Regions from separate parts of the Paraburkholderia sp. USG1 genome, predicted to be linked through region 2. Evidence: riboswitches for the same ligand, from Rfam matches in the RefSeq annotation. Region 2 holds a riboswitch; the other holds the start of a gene.
The links. Region 2 has a riboswitch for fluoride ahead of gltA (citrate synthase). Riboswitches for the same ligand answer to the same signal wherever they lie in the genome.

Region 1: it holds a riboswitch for fluoride, as region 2 does, so the genes downstream of both, crcB (fluoride efflux transporter CrcB) here and gltA (citrate synthase) in region 2, are expected to answer to the same signal.

What each region holds. Positions count from the first base shown of each region.
Region 1 covers NZ_JAMWXW010000011.1:215,745-227,099, reverse strand. The annotation lists gene NE850_RS17045 (DJ-1/PfpI family protein) at 1-237, shown strand, start outside; gene NE850_RS17040 (hypothetical protein) at 381-707, shown strand; gene NE850_RS17035 (ATP-binding protein) at 713-2,473, opposite strand; gene NE850_RS17030 (ammonium transporter) at 2,877-4,064, shown strand; fluoride riboswitch at 4,229-4,290, shown strand; gene crcB (fluoride efflux transporter CrcB) at 4,366-4,746, shown strand; gene NE850_RS17020 (alkaline phosphatase family protein) at 5,151-6,506, shown strand; gene NE850_RS17015 (hypothetical protein) at 6,771-7,160, shown strand; gene NE850_RS17010 (hypothetical protein) at 7,160-7,378, shown strand; gene NE850_RS17005 (superinfection immunity protein) at 7,405-7,737, opposite strand; gene NE850_RS17000 (hypothetical protein) at 7,808-8,083, opposite strand; gene NE850_RS16995 (2,4'-dihydroxyacetophenone dioxygenase family protein) at 8,651-9,088, shown strand; gene NE850_RS16990 (nuclear transport factor 2 family protein) at 9,168-9,524, shown strand; gene NE850_RS16985 (SDR family NAD(P)-dependent oxidoreductase) at 9,608-10,423, shown strand; gene NE850_RS16980 (SDR family NAD(P)-dependent oxidoreductase) at 10,478-11,275, shown strand.
Region 2 covers NZ_JAMWXW010000001.1:61,395-65,749, reverse strand. The annotation lists gene NE850_RS00305 (hypothetical protein) at 319-792, shown strand; fluoride riboswitch at 1,073-1,147, shown strand; gene gltA (citrate synthase) at 1,318-2,622, shown strand; gene NE850_RS00295 (DUF3331 domain-containing protein) at 2,656-3,099, shown strand; gene fumC (class II fumarate hydratase) at 3,156-4,355, shown strand, end outside.

The DNA of each region.
Region 1 (11,355 bases), on a different contig from region 2:
GCCGCCATCTGTCACGCCGCGCAAATGCTGGCCGCCGCCGACGTGATCCGCGGCAAGCGCATTTCGGCCTACCCGGCCTGCGCGCCCGAAGTGAAAATGGCGGGCGGCGAATACGCCGACATTCCCGTCGACGCCGCGATCACCGACGCCAATTTCGTCACCGCCCCGGCGTGGCCCGCGCATCCCGAGTGGCTGCGCCAATTCCTCGTGCTGCTCGGTACACGCATCGAGCTCTGATCCCTTCTGCCTGATCCATACCGGCGAGCGCCCTGCCCTTGCGGCAACCCGCGCTCGTCAAAACTCATCCCATTTGAGACTAGTCCGATAGTTTGCAACGGAAGCCTTTCCTATAGTCGCCGGCTGACTTGGGAGTGTTTTCAATGGAACTGACCGACTGGATCGTGATTCTCGCCGTCGTGCTGCTGACAATTGCCTTTTTCTGCGGACGCGGGCCGGCCAACTGGTCGAGTGAAAATCGCGCGCGACGTCTGGCCGGCATGCGCATGCTGGTTCAGGCCGCGTGGTCGATGTGGGCGGCGCTGCTGCTCGTCGCGCGCGGCCTTTTTGCACTGAACGGAATACACGGCGTGCGCCCCACGCCCCTCCAGCTCATGGCGGGTATCGCCGTACTCATCGCTTGCGGCTGCTACTGGTCGATTCGCGGCAGGCAGTTGCTCAAACCGCGTCGTCTCTTTACCGCGTCGTAACCGAGCTAAGGCGTACTGATGCCGGGCTTGGCATCGGCGGCATGCGCGGCGGCGCTGCTGCTGCCACTGCTGCTGCCGCTCTTTCGATCACGCTCCTCCAGGGCCGGGCGGGCGTCGCGAGCGGCCTGAACACCGGGCGCCGTCGGCGGCCCTTGCGTACCGGCAGCCAGTTGCGCGATCCGCGCGTCGGCTTCAGGCAGCGACAGATAGAACGTCGTGCCCACGCCTTCTTTCGACTCCGCCCACACGCGCCCGCCGTGCCGCTCCACCACGCGGCGCACGAGCGCGAGGCCGATGCCCTCGCCGGCCGCCACATTGCCGTGCAACCGCTGAAAGGCGTTGAATAGCCGCGGCAAGGCAACCGCCGGAATGCCCAGGCCGTTGTCCCTCACATAGAAGATCCGCAGCGAATGCACGCCCGGCGGCGCCGGCGTCGTACCGATCTCGATCCTGCCCTCCCGTGACGGATCCAGGTAATTCACCGCGTTGCCGATCAGATTCGCGAACACCTGTTCCAGCGCGGTAGGGTCGCCCCATACCGCAGGCAATTCGTGCACGTGGACGTGAGCGCGCCGCGCCCGGATCGAGCCTTGCATCGCATCGATCACGCGCGGCACGATATCGCGCACCTCGACCTTCTGCTGCCGGTACTCCACCCGGCCCACGCGCGACAGCCGCAACAGCGCGTCGATGATGTGCGAGGCGCGCAGCACCGCCGTCTGCAGATAGTGCAGCGCTTCGCCGATATCCTCGTCGACCACCCGTTCGATGCGCTGCCGCGTGCCGGCCGCGAGCGACGACTCGCGCACCGCGACGCGCAGTTCGTCGCACGCGCGAATCAGCTCCTTTGAGAAGCCTTGCAGGTTCACCAGCGGCGCGCGCAGATCGTGCGACACGCTGTAAATGAACATTTCGTTTTCCTGAGTCTGCTGACGCAAGGTCTCGTTGATGCGCGCGAGTTCGCCGGTGCGGCGCGCCAGATCGGCCTGGAAGCGCGCCTGGATGCGCTCGGCTTCGAGCAGGCGGCGGCTCGTCTCGTGCAAGGTCAGATCGAGGCGGGCGATTTCATCGCGTCCCGGACCGATCGGCGCCAGCGGTTCGTTGCCCGCGAGACGCCCGGCGTTATCGGCAAGGAGCGCGAGCCGGCCGCGCACACCGCGCGTGAACAACCAGACGGCCAGCGCGACGAACAGCAACGAGCCGAGCACCGCCGCGACCACCAGGGTTTGCTGCCGCTCGCGCGCGGCGTCGGCGGCATTCGAGCGGAGCGTGTCGAGACGCCGCTCCTCGGCCTGGAATGCGGCGAGCTGCTGACGAAACCGGTCGAGCACGTCGGTCGGCGCGAGATCGCGAAAGCGCGCAAGCACGTCGCGCCGCCGGCCGGAATGCAGCATGTCCTGAACGCGGTCGGACCATTGCCGGTAGGCCTGCACCGCCTGGCGCACCTGAACCACGCGTTCGACCTGCGCCGGATTGTCGGCGACCAGATCGGCCAGTTGGTCGATGCGCCGGTCGACGTCCATCCACACCGTTACCGGTGTGGCGAAATGGGCGTCGTTGGCGAGCACCGCCCCGCGCAGCGCCACGGACTCGCCCAGCACCGGGTCGAGAATCGCGGTGGTCTGACGCAGCACGTCCTGGCTATGGATGGCCCAGCGCTCCGCCTGCGCCGCGTCCGACTGGGCCTTGACCAGCCCGGACAACAGCGCCAGTTCGAAGACGGCCGGAATCGCGATCAGCAACAGGCCTTTGGTGGTCAGTCTCATGCGTGCGCACTGGAGGTCGGTGGCCGGCAGATCATGCTCGGGGACGGCACATTATGTCGGCGATTACCCAGGAAAACAAAGAGGGCACGCCATTGACCAGGCATTTGCCGCAAAAGAATGCCGGATGAATGTCGGCCCCACGTTAGGGTTTTGAATTAAACGTAAATGAAATCGAATATTTTGCCCATTTTTGGTTCGCTCCGCCCTTGGTTACGACGTTATGCACACTAACTGTGCCGGCTAAAGCCGCAAAAATGTGCAAAGGCGTGTCCGCAGCATTTAACAAAGCACCCAACCAATCCCATCCCGGTGCCGAACTGCACCGTATCGACGCGTTTTGGCACAACTTTGGCCCGCTTCTTGCATTCATTGCCCGCTTTTTTGTCATCAGCAGGACACATCGATGGAAAGTCTTAAAACCGGCACCGATACCCTCTTCCTCTTACTCGGCGCCGCCATGGTGCTGGCGATGCACGCTGGGTTCGCCTTTCTCGAACTCGGCACGGTGCGCAAAAAGAACCAGGTCAATGCACTGGTCAAGATTCTGGTGGATTTCTCGGTCTCGACGATCGCCTACTTCTTTATCGGCTACGCGATCGCCTACGGCGTGCAGTTCTTCGGCAGCGCCGAGTCGCTGGCGGCACACAACGGCTATGCGCTGGTGCGCTTCTTCTTCCTGCTGACCTTCGCCGCCGCGATTCCCGCGATCGTCTCGGGCGGCATCGCCGAGCGCTCGAAATTCAATCCGCAACTCTTCGCGACGTTCGTGCTGGTCGGCTTCATCTACCCGTTCTTCGAAGGGATCGCGTGGAACGGCCGCTTCGGCATCCAGAACTGGCTCGCCGAGGTGTTCGGCGCGCAGTTCCATGACTTCGCCGGCTCGGTGGTCGTGCATGCGTTCGGCGGCTGGGTCGCCCTGCCGGCGGTATTGTTGCTGGGCGCGCGCCACGGGCGCTACCACCGCGACGGGGGCATCGCCGCGCATCCGCCGTCGAATATTCCGTTCCTCGCGCTGGGCGCGTGGGTGCTGGCGGTCGGCTGGTTCGGCTTCAATGTGATGAGCGCGCAGACCGTCGACAAGATCAGCGGCCTCGTCGCCGTCAATTCGCTGATGGCGATGGTGGGGGGCACCCTGACCGCGTGGCTCGCCGGCCGCAACGACCCCGGATTCACCTACAACGGGCCGCTTGCCGGACTGGTGGCGGTCTGCGCCGGCTCCGACATCATGCATCCGCTCGGCGCGCTGGTGACGGGTGGCATTGCCGGCGTGCTTTTCGTTTATATGTTCACCTGCGTGCAGAACCGCTGGCGCATCGACGACGTGCTGGGCGTATGGCCCTTGCACGGTCTGTGCGGCGCGTGGGGCGGCCTCGCGGCGGGCATCTTCGGCCTGCGCGCGCTCGGCGGCATGGGTGGCGTGTCGTTCGGGGCGCAACTGGTCGGCACGCTGGGCGGGATTGTGGTGGCGACGCTCGGCGGCGCGCTCGTGTACGGCGCGATCCGGCTGACAGTGGGCCTGCGGCTCGACCAGGAAGACGAGTACAACGGCGCCGACCTGTCGATCCACAAGATTTCGGCGACACCCGAGTAAGAAAGCTTCGGCGGCGGTTTTGCTTCGCATGAGCGCACTGGCGGCTCCGGCTCCCGCACGTGCGCCTCGCCACCGGGCATGCCGGATCCGGGCGGACAGCGCGGGCCGGCGGGCTGTCCGCGCCCACGCCGAACTGTCCCCACATGCCCTCGCCGGTGTTAGACTCCTGCGCTGGAGATGGCATTCTCCTTTAACCGCCCTTGTGGCTGATGATGCCTGCTCGCCCGGATGATTGCGGACGCAGCATCGCGCTCCATGCTCAGCCCGGTTTGTCGACACCCCCGGTTTTGCCAGGCCTCCCATGTATTGGTCCATTCTCGCCGTCGGAATCGGCGGCGCGCTCGGTTCGTTGTTTCGCTGGTTTCTGGGCATCCGCCTGAACGGCCTGTTCAGCGGCTTGCCGCTCGGCACTTTCGCCGCCAACGTGATTGCCGGCTACGTCATCGGCGTCGCCGTCGCAGGGTTTGCGCGGGCGCCGCAGCTCGCACCGGAATGGCGGCTCTTCGTCATCACCGGCTTGATGGGCGGTCTGTCGACCTTCTCGACTTTTTCAGCGGAAGTCGTGCAGCGGTTGCAGGACGGCCGGCTCGGCTGGGCTGCGGGCGAGATCGTGATTCATGTGGGTGCGTCGCTCGTGATGACCATTCTCGGCATCGCAACGGTGTCGTTGCTGTCGCGCTGAAAGCGCCACGCGCCGCGCCACTCCAGGCGCGGATGCTCCTCTCCTCCGATCCACCCGACTTCCTACGGCTTGCCATCAGTCGGGTTCGCAAAGGCCTATTGGATCGAGCGAAGCGGGAACAACTTGCCTTCAGCGAGAACTGAAGTTGAACGGCGATGTAACGTGAACTAGCCTTAACGTCTAGCCGGAAGCAAGACTCTGGTATAGAGCCTGCGTTGAAAGTGCGGCTCTTCTGCAACGAGTATTTGAGCTATCCGATCCCGGCTCGCGCTGCAAGCCGCCAATGCAGGAGACAGGTTCGCGTCAGGAGGTCTGCAGTGTCGCGCTCCCGTAGTTTCCTGCGGGGCGCGAACCTGGCAGGCGACATGGTCGCTGTGATGCCGTTGTACGGAGGCAGCATGTCAATGGACAACATTAAAACCATCATCATCGTCATGATGGAGAACCGGTCGTTCGACCATGTTCTCGGTTATCTGAGCCTCGACGGAAAAGACGTCAACGGACTCTCTGCCGACCCCGCGTGGCAGCAGAATTTCGCGAATCTTTACGACGACAGGACATATGCGATCCATGCTCTCTCGCCGGCGACCCAACTGATCCCCGACCCTCCGCACGACCGCACGCCGATTTCGATACAAATAAACACGCCGTGCGCGAGTGGAGGCTGCCCCGAACTGGGTGGGTTCGTTGCAAGCTACGCGGCACGACACCCTGCGCCAGCCGATCTCTCGATGGTAATGGGCTATTACACCGCCGATGCGCTGCCTGTTTACGATTTCTTCGCAAACCATTTCACGATTTGCGATAGCTGGTTTGCGCCGCTTCCGACCGGAACCCAGGCCAATCGCCTGATGGCCATGTCGGGAGAGAGTGCGATTAGCGACAACGTTTCTGGTTTTCTCCCACAGCAGTCCCTGGTATATGACTGGCTGACCGCACACGCCACAAGCTGGTGTGTCTACCAGTCGGGAGGATTTTTCCCGTTCTTCAGCCTGATGCCCAAGTGGTTGCCCGAAATAGTGACGTCGCTCGCCTTGCCGTTGGATGGCATTGGCGGCAGGTTCAGGCGGTATTCGCGCTTCAAGGCAGACTGGACGAACGGTTCGAACATGCCTCAAGTCATTTTCATCGAACCGGAATACACGGACGGGCCACACCGGACTCCGAATGACGACCATTCGCCTACCGGCGTTGCTCCAGGGCAAGCGTTCCTCGCCGACATCTATCAAACGATTTCCACGTCAGAGCGATGGAATGAGACGCTGATGATCGTCACGTACGACGAGCATGGAGGGTTCTTCGATCATGTCAGTCCCCTCGATATCCCGACCGACGTTGCCGGATATCGGTTTCAGACTACCGGGCTGCGGGTACCAGCATTCCTGATCTCGCCCTATGTCACGCCGGGCGGCGTCTTTTCCGGCGACCTGGACCATACGTCGATCCTTCAGCTTCTCGCGGATAAATTCAACGCCGGCGGCACGTACTCCGCCCCGGTCAGTGCACGCACACAACTTTCGAAGCTCAGTTCCGCCCTTTCCGAAATGAAAACGCCGGGCCCTGCGCCCAGGCTGAATGTGCCAATGCCGGGAAACTCACCTGTACCGTCTCCCGTTTCGCAGCCAGTTGGCCTTTCGGCATGTGCACAAGCCTTTCGTAGCGTCGCGCTCAAAGTTCAGCAGGATCATCCGGAATTGCTGTCTTCGCCGAACTGGGGAGACCTCGCGGGCTTTGTCGCGACCTACAAGGGCGCGTCGTGAATCGACGCAAGGTCTATGTCCGTCTGGATTACTGCTGCACGCAGCGTGAAGCGGAGAAAGGAGTGACGTGGCCGCATTCCCGAGGCCGCATTCCCGATAACCTGGTCATTAGCGGGTTGGCGAGCGCGACAACGACGATGTCATTGTTTGCCAAAATACCTGTATGAATGTACAGTATCCCGCACGGACTTCCGTCGCGGTGTTGGGTGCGCGACCGCCGTGTGGCCGCATGCGACGGCGCCTCATGCGTAGGAACCGTGAGTCGTGCAAGGTTTGGAACGACTGGAAAAATACGGAGAAGACATGCTTCGATTCTTGGGCCTCGGCGCACTGCTGCTGACAGTTGTTTCTACTGTGTCGGCAGGCGAACGCTATGTGGAAGTCTGGAATCCGCCTGAGGCGCGGGCCGACGCACCGCCCGCCAAACTGTCGCATAAACAGTCGATACATCGGCACAGTGCTTCGCGGACCGTGAAATATCATGCACGAAGCGCTCGGGCGCCCGCGCCGAAGTTGATTGCGAAACAGCGTGAAATCCCGGCGGATTCGCGAACCGCAACACCTGATCTGACAGACATCCCGCGGCAGATCACGCCTGAGGGGAACATCCTGCGGGTCGATTCCCGCCAGGCTTATGTCGGGGTGTCGCGTTAATGGAATCGGAAACCTACCACGGCTACAACATCTGGGGACATGCAATACAGCAGCATGAGGAACCGCATCGACCTGGACCTTACGCTGCCAGCGGAACCATTACTCAAAACAACAGGGTGATTGAAGCGTCCGGTGTCCTTGGCTTTTTCGATACTGACGAGGGCGCGCAGCAGGCTGGACTCGAATGGGCTCGCGCATGGATCGACAGCCACGGGTAGACCGTACCTTGCCATGCGGAAAAAACTCAATTCCTTGGGCAGCGATTGCTCCTTGCCGCAATGCGCGCTACCAACGGCACCAGCCGAGGGTTGACCACCGGGATTGAACTGGCACGACCTTCGGATCGGGCAACGATTGCGTTGATGGTAACGCGTGCAACTGCGCGTTGCGCCCGTCTTGCGAAGTGCTTCAATCGACGGTCGCTGACCGGATGCCGCGCCCATATCAGCGCAGCGAACCAGCCCAGAACCGTCCACCCGAGCAGAATGTTCACCATCGTCACCGCAAAGGCGTCTTCCCGGTTTCTGGCGTCGGCAATCATTGCGGGCGCCAGATAAAGCATCAGCACAGCGATCACGACCGCACCTTGAATAATCTTCAGCATTTCGACACCTCGCTACAGCCTTGATCAGCAGACGCCTTTCGAATTAATGACGCGAGTACAGGCGAGCAGCCGACTGGTCAGGTTGACGGCTGCCAGACACCACGGATTGCGCAACCACGCCGCCGTACGAATCATTGACGGAGCCGACCGCATCGTTGCGTTCCGCTGCGACGGTTTGTGCGCTCTGGCCTCGTTGTGACGCGGGAGCCCCGACCGAAGGACGGTAGGAAGGCGCCGGTCCATAGCCGCTGGCAAATGCAGGCGCAGCGATGGAGGTAGTGGCCGCAACGAGCAACATCGCAAGAAGTCTGTTTTTCATGATGGATCCCTAATCCGGTTTCAAGAGCGGTGCAAGTCGGTGAGACGCGCGCCGCTGACAGAATTCAGTTTAGGTGGGACCTATCTTTTTTCTATGCCGATAGCGTGAAATCACAATTGCTACGGGGCGAACAATCGGCGTTGGCCCGCCTGTGCAGGATTTGCGTGCGCCCGCTGCCACTGCCGTTTCCTGTCTCGTCTTTCGATGTCGACCTTTGCTGGCAGCTTCGCCCTGAGGATTCAGCGGCGCAGCAGTGGCTCTGCGACACCATTGCACGTACGGTGAGCGGAGCCTGTGTTTCGCACCCTGAGAAGTCCCTCGGCGTGCGGCGCAAATCATGGACGCCAGACATTGGGTGGCCCGATGCATGAGTCATTCCGTTTCCGGTACGCGGCGAAGGAATCGAAGCCGTGCATTGGCGTCCGCACACCTCCACACCTCCACTGCACTGTCAGGCAACCCGAGTTGCGCTAGCGTGCAATCTTTGTCTCGTTGCCTGCGATATCGTTGTTTCACCCACAAACCTTACCGAACTCGATTCTGGTTCGGCGAAATCAGGAGACGACGATGGAAATCAAACCGAAGGTTCGCGAAGAAGCCGTTCAGATCGACGACATTCCGTGGAAGCCCTTCCCGGACGCACTTTCCCGAGGCGGCATTCGCTGGAAGATGCTCCACGCCTCGCCCGAGATGGGCGCGTGGACTGCGATTTTCGACTGTCCGGCCGGCTCGTCCTTTAACTCTCACTTTCACGTCGGGCCAGGCGAATATCTGCTGACAAAAGGCCGCATGGACGTCCGTGGCGGCAGCGAGGATGGCGGCGACACCGTCGTGGCGCCGGCATACGGCTACGAGTCTGCCAATGCCCGTCACGACAAAACCTCGTTCCCGGTCGACAGTGAGTTTTATATGACGTTCCTCGGCCCGCTTTCCTTTATCAAGGAAGACGGCACGCCAATCGTGGTGGTCACCTGGGACGAAGCCCAGCGCGCGTACGCGGGCTGAAAAGTCCGCTTTCCATGTCATGTATCGGCACGCTCATCGTTGCCGATACATCCCGCCGCCCCTCCTGTGGACATTCGACATGTCAAATTCCTCTGAACAGACCGAAGCTGCAACCAGGCAGATCCTCGACCATCATCTCGGCGCCTTTGCTCACGGCGTTGCGGAGATTCTCAAGGATTATGACGACGACTCCGCGCTCGTCACGCCGGACAAGACCTTTCGCGGCCGCGAGGAGATAACCGGCTTCTTCAAGGCCTTCCTTGACGGCGCGGACCCGGCGTTCTGGCCGGCGTTCAGGATTACGAGCATGAGCACGGTGCGCGACGTGGCATACCTCGCGTGGGAGGCGAAGCCCTGGGTTACCCTGGCAACGGACACACTGGTCGTCAAGGACGGAAAAATTGCGGTTCATACGTTCACGGCATTTCCCGCCTGACCGGGCACATCGGGCGTCACGCATCGTCTACGAATCATGTAACGCGAAGTCATTCGAAAGTACTACTACTCAAGGAGACAATCTTGACCCGCAAACTTGAAAGTCGCGTCGCCGTCGTAACCGGTTCCAGTTCGGGAAATGGACGAGCAATCGCGCTAGCTCTCGCGCGCGAGGGCGCGCATGTCGTCTGCTCTGATCTGAAGAAGTCGGCACTGCAAGGCGGCTACGAGAAGGATATCGAAACCGATACCGATGCGGTCATCACCCGGGAAGGCGGCAAGACCACGTTCATCGCGGCGGACGCCAGCAAAGCGGCCGACGTCCAGAAGATCATCGGCCATGCGGTTTCGACCTTCGGCCGGCTCGACATCATCGTCAACAACGCGGGCGTGTTTACCGGTCTGCACAGCATCATCGACGAGACGGAAGAGCAATACGATTTCACGATGAACGTGAATGCAAAAGGCGTTTGGCTCGGTTGCAAGTACGCTATCACGCAGTTCATGAAACAGGAACCGCTGACGACGTCGACCGGCGCCCAGGTCCGTGGCCGGATCGTCAACATCGCGTCCATCGGCGGCCTGGTCGGGCTGGCGCTCGAACCGGCTTATTGCGCGTCGAAGGGAGCGGTCGTCAATCTGACACGCGAACTCGCACTCGACTTCGCGCCCGAGCGCATCAACGTGAACGCGATCTGCCCCGGGTTTCTCGCAACCGCGATGGTGCGCTCCTTCCTCGAAAACGACGATACCAACAAGCTGCTTCACGACCTGACGCCGTGGCCGCGCGTCGGCACCGCGGACGATGTCGCGAGAGCCGCGCTATTCCTCGCTTCCGACGACGCGGAGTGGATGACGGGTTCCATGCTCACAGTCGACGGCGCCTTTACGGCACGCTGAACGCGGTAACGGCCAACCCGTTGCGGCTGGCCATCCTTTCTCCCAGGAGGATTCATGGAAAGGCTCAAAGGAAAGGTCGCCATCGTCACGGGCGCAAGTTCGGGATTCGGTCGCGGCATCGCAATGGCGTATGCAGCGGAAGGTGCCAGCGTGGTTGTCAGCGATATCCACGAGGCACCGAACCAGGGCGGCTTCGAAGGCAACCCGCAGTTGACTACCGTAGCCGCCATTACCGGGGCCGGCGGCAAGGCTCAGTATGTGGCATGCGACGTGACGAGGCTCGACCAGGTTGCGAACCTGGTCAAGGAAACGGTCCGGCTCTACGGCGGTCTCGACGTGATGGTCAACAACGCCGGTATATATCGGGCCGGCAAGCTTGCCCACGAGTTCGCGGTCGAAGACCTCGACGTCTGCTTCGACGTGAATGTGAAAGGCACGTGGTTCGGCTGTCAGGAAGCCATCAAGGTATTTCTGAAGCAGGCGCGCGGCGGCAATATCATCAACATCGTTTCGACTGCCGGCTTGCAAGGCCACCCGAAGCAGTCCGTCTACAACATATCGAAGGGCGCGGCCGCTAATCTGACACGCTGCCTGGCAATCGAATATGGGCGCGACAGGATTCGCGTCAACGGTATCTGCCCCACGTATGCGAAAACGTCGTTGACACGCGCGCTATTCGACGACAAAGACTTCGACAAGGTGTTCACGGACGCCATTCCGCTGAAACGCTGGGGCGAAGTCGAAGATATCGCGAACCTCGCGGTATTTCTCGCCTCGGACGAATCGAGTTACATTCACGGCGATCTCATTCGCATCGATGGCGGCGAGACGCTCTGCCGCTTCTCGGTGTAACTGGCTGGCCGCAACGCGCAACGCGGCGTGGCGTCGCCTTACCAGACAGTTTCGTTATTGAGCGGACAGGTCATCTCCTG
Region 2 (4,355 bases):
GTGTGGTGGGAATTGTGAGAGCTGAGATGATCCCGTACCGCGTGCCGGCTGTGCCCGCGAGTTCCTGTTTTTTTGTCGATCCCCGTTGTATGGTCCGGTCGGTACCGCGTCTCTACGCGCATGCGACCGATGTCCGTATGGCCGCGCCGGATGCCTGTTTCAAACTCAGGTGGCTGTCCGTTTCCGACCAGTGTGAGCATACGCAAGCTGCAGCCCGTGCCGCCGATACAGGCAGTCCAGGCTTTCCGGCGTCGGTCCATTCACATGAATTGAATGGCTGGTTACCCGATGATTTCACGACACGGGAGACCATGCAGCATGTCGCATAAAAGAAAAAAGGCGAGCACGCGGAGGCGCCTGACGCGCGAACTCCTCCTCCCAATACCGGCCAGGAAGGCCCAGCAACGTTCGATTCAGGCGCATATGGCGCTCGAAACGCTGAGACTGGGGCAAGGGAATGGCAATCAGGCGGGTGAACTGATCAGATCTCTGTACATGACATGGCTGATTGCATGCGATTGCGGTGAAGTTGAACCGGATGTCTTTCTTGTCGCGGAGGCAGGGCTTCATCGATGCATAAGACGTGTACCGGAAGATGGGAGCTGGAGCATCGACGCAACCGCGTGCGACGCGCTGAAGGCGGTATTGAGTCTGCAGGATGACCTGCTTGCGACAGTCCCAGCGCACGTTATGTGGCGGGCCGCGCGGCGCCTCGACAAGGTGATTGATTCGGGCAGGATGCCGAGCGTGCAGGCCATCGTCGAATCAGGTGCTGAGGCGGGCGGCAGTTAGCCGTAGAGGTGTCCGCATCGGATGACGCCGCGATCGAGCGCGGGCCGTGACTCGTGGTTCGCGTTAGTCTCCCTCTCCGGGCGCGGACAGCGTCCGATCGAGGTGTGGCAGGTCCGAGCCACCTAACGCAGGACAAAGTGAAGTCCGACCACGATGAGGACGATGAAGATGAAGAGGGTAAGGAGGCCCTTTAGCATGGCGCAGGCTCGAACGAGTGGTTCACGGGCAGCATAGCGCATAGCGACAAAATGTTGCGCTGCACGAAAATTGGCGCTAAGCTGATCACTACGGAGATGGCATTCCTCCGATAATCGCTGCGACGTTCTGTCATGCAGCTAATGATGCCTACGTGTCCCCGACGGCGGGGGTGTAGGTGCTTCTCTTCATTCCGCCGTCCGGGTTTGCGTTAACTGAACCACGGCTCCCGCTTCTCTCACTGTCCCGCTCACTGCTGAATGGCACGTAGTCACGCTGTGAGACAAGGGCACGATTCCGTGGTTTGCAGGCGTCAAAATTCTGATCTCCATGGAAAGAAATTCTCTCGCAGCATCGCTGCACATCCCGGGTTTGAAGGACCCGATCGAAATGCCAGTCTATCGCGGCGTAATGGGTCCTGCCGTGATCGACATCCGCAAGCTGTACGCACAGTCCGGCATGTTTACGTACGATCCAGGTTTTATGTCGACGGCAGCATGCGAGTCTGCCATCACCTATATCGATGGTGACAAGGGGGAGCTGCTATATCGCGGCTATCCGATCGATAACCTTGCGCAGAACGCCGACTTTCTTGAAACCTGTTATCTGCTCCTGAAGGGCGAACTGCCCGACACCAGAGAGAAGCGTGCATTTGTCGAGGCAGTGACGAAGCACACCCTTGTCCACGAGCAGATGCATTTTTTCTTCCGCGGGTTTCGCCGGGACGCGCACCCGATGGCCATCCTCGTTGCCGCAGTCGGTGCGTTGTCGGCGTTCTATCACGATTCTCTGGATATCAACGATCCCGGACATCGCGAGGTGTCGGCGATCCGTCTGATCGCGAAGCTGCCGACGCTCGTCGCGATGGCCTACAAGTACACCGTAGGCCAGCCGTTCGTATATCCAGAGAATGACCTGTCATATAGCGCGAATTTCATGCGCATGATGTTCTCGAATCCGTGCGAGGAGTACAAGGTCAACGACGTGCTGGTGCGCGCGCTCGACCGTATCCTGATCCTGCACGCGGACCACGAGCAGAACGCGTCGACTTCAACGGTGCGTCTTGCCGGTTCGTCGGGCGCGAATCCGTTCGCCTGCATTGCGGCCGGCATCGCGTGTCTGTGGGGCCCGGCGCATGGCGGAGCGAACGAAGCCGCGCTGAACATGCTTGAGGAGATCGGCTCGGTCGACCACATCCCCGAATTCATCCAGCAGGTGAAGGACAGGAGCTCGGGCGTGAAGCTCATGGGCTTCGGTCACCGCGTGTACAAGAACTACGACCCGCGTGCAAAGCTGATGCGCGAGACGTGCCACGAAGTGCTCGAAGAGCTGGGCCTGCACGACGACCCGCTGTTCAAGCTCGCGATGGCGCTCGAAAAGATCGCGCTGGAAGACGACTACTTCGTGTCGCGCAAGCTGTACCCGAACGTGGACTTCTACTCGGGCATCGTGCAGCGCGCGCTGGGCATTCCGACGTCGATGTTCACCTGCATCTTCGCGATGGCGCGCACCGTGGGCTGGATCGCGCAGTGGAACGAAATGATTGCGGACCCCGAACAAAAGATCGGGCGGCCGCGTCAGCTCTTTATCGGCGAAGCCCTGCGAGAGGCGTTGCCGCTGGCAAGGCGTGGTTAGTCCGCGCGATTCAGGCTAATTCAGGAGGATCTGATGAGAACCGGGCGGGACCCGAAGTGGGCTGGCACACTGGCTTTACTCGATCTGTCGAGTTCACCGATAGGTCGTACCAGGAAACCGGGCGCTCCGGTCAGGCGTGCTACGGAAGCGGTGATCGGCGGTAGTAGTCTTCCGACCATCCGGCTGATTGATCGCATCGATGCGGAGACGGTGCTGCTGTCGTGGAGCGATCCCCGGGCCGGCTTTTGCGGCGAGCAGAAATGGAAGATCGGTGCTGCGAGACGGGCGGGCCCCTGCGTCGTCACGCGCATCCATGTCCGACGACGCGATCGCGTCTATCAACCAGCATTGCGCTGCGGACGTCGTCATGAAGGCGCAATGATCCTGCCTGACTGCATCGAGTGTGCGATGCCCGGTCAGCTCCTGGTGCCCGTTACGTTCGAGCCGGCCGCTGAAACAGCGATGATGTCCCTATAGGCGGCAAACCCAATCTGAGGAGAACGAGGTTGTCCGAGACATTCAAGGAAGTCCGCATGGAGAGCGACACGTTCGGTGAAATTGCCGTCCCGGCCGCGCGTCAATGGGGCGCGCAGACGCAGCGTTCGCTGCAGAATTTCTGCATCTCGACCGAGAAGCAGTCGCCTGAACTGATTGTCGCGCTCGCGCTGATCAAGCGCGCGGCCGCCGAGGTCAATCTGGAACTGGGCGTGCTGGACAGGACGAAGGCCGGCGCGATCGTCGCGGCGGCCGACGAAATCGTTGCCGGCAAGCATTCGGGCGAATTCCCGCTCGCGGTCTGGCAGACCGGCTCCGGCACGCAGACCAACATGAACCTGAACGAGGTGATCGCGAACCGCGCGAGCGAGCTGCTCGGCGGCGAGCGCGGCGAAGCGCGCAAGGTGCATCCGAACGACGACGTAAACCGTGGCCAGTCGTCGAACGACGTGTTTCCGACCGCGATGCACGTGGCCGCCGCACGCGCGTTGGTCGAGCATCTGCTGCCCGCACTGCAGGCGCTGCGCACGACGCTCGACCGCAAGGCGAACGCGTTTGCAGAGATCGTCAAGATCGGCCGCACGCACCTGCAGGACGCGACGCCGCTGACCCTCGGTCAGGAATTCTCCGGCTACGTCGCGCAGCTCGATCACGGGATCGAGCACGTCGAATCGGCGCTGCCGCATCTGTATCAGCTCGCGCTTGGCGGCACCGCGGTCGGCACCGGGCTGAACGCGCATCACCAGTTCGCCGACAAAGTCGCGGCCGCGATCGGCCGGCTGACGGGCCTGCCGTTCCTATCGGCGCCGAACAAGTTCGAGGTGATGGCCGCGGCCGATGCGCTGGTGTTCGCGCATGGTGCGCTGAAGACGGTCGCAGCAAGCCTGATGAAGATCGCGAATGACGTGCGCTGGCTCGCGAGCGGCCCGCGCTGCGGGCTCGGCGAACTGTCGATTCCCGAGAACGAGCCGGGCAGCTCGATCATGCCCGGCAAAGTGAACCCGACGCAGTCAGAAGCGGTGACGATGCTGTGTTGCCAGGTATTCGGCAACGACGTCGCGGTGAACTTCGGCGGCGCGAGCGGCAACTTCGAACTGAACGTATTTCGGCCGATGATCGCCCACAACGTGCTGCAATCGGTGCGTCTGCTCGCAGACGGCGCCCAGAGCTTCAACGATCACTGCGCGGTTGGCATCGAGCCGAACCGCTCGCGCATCGACACGCTGCTGAACGAATCG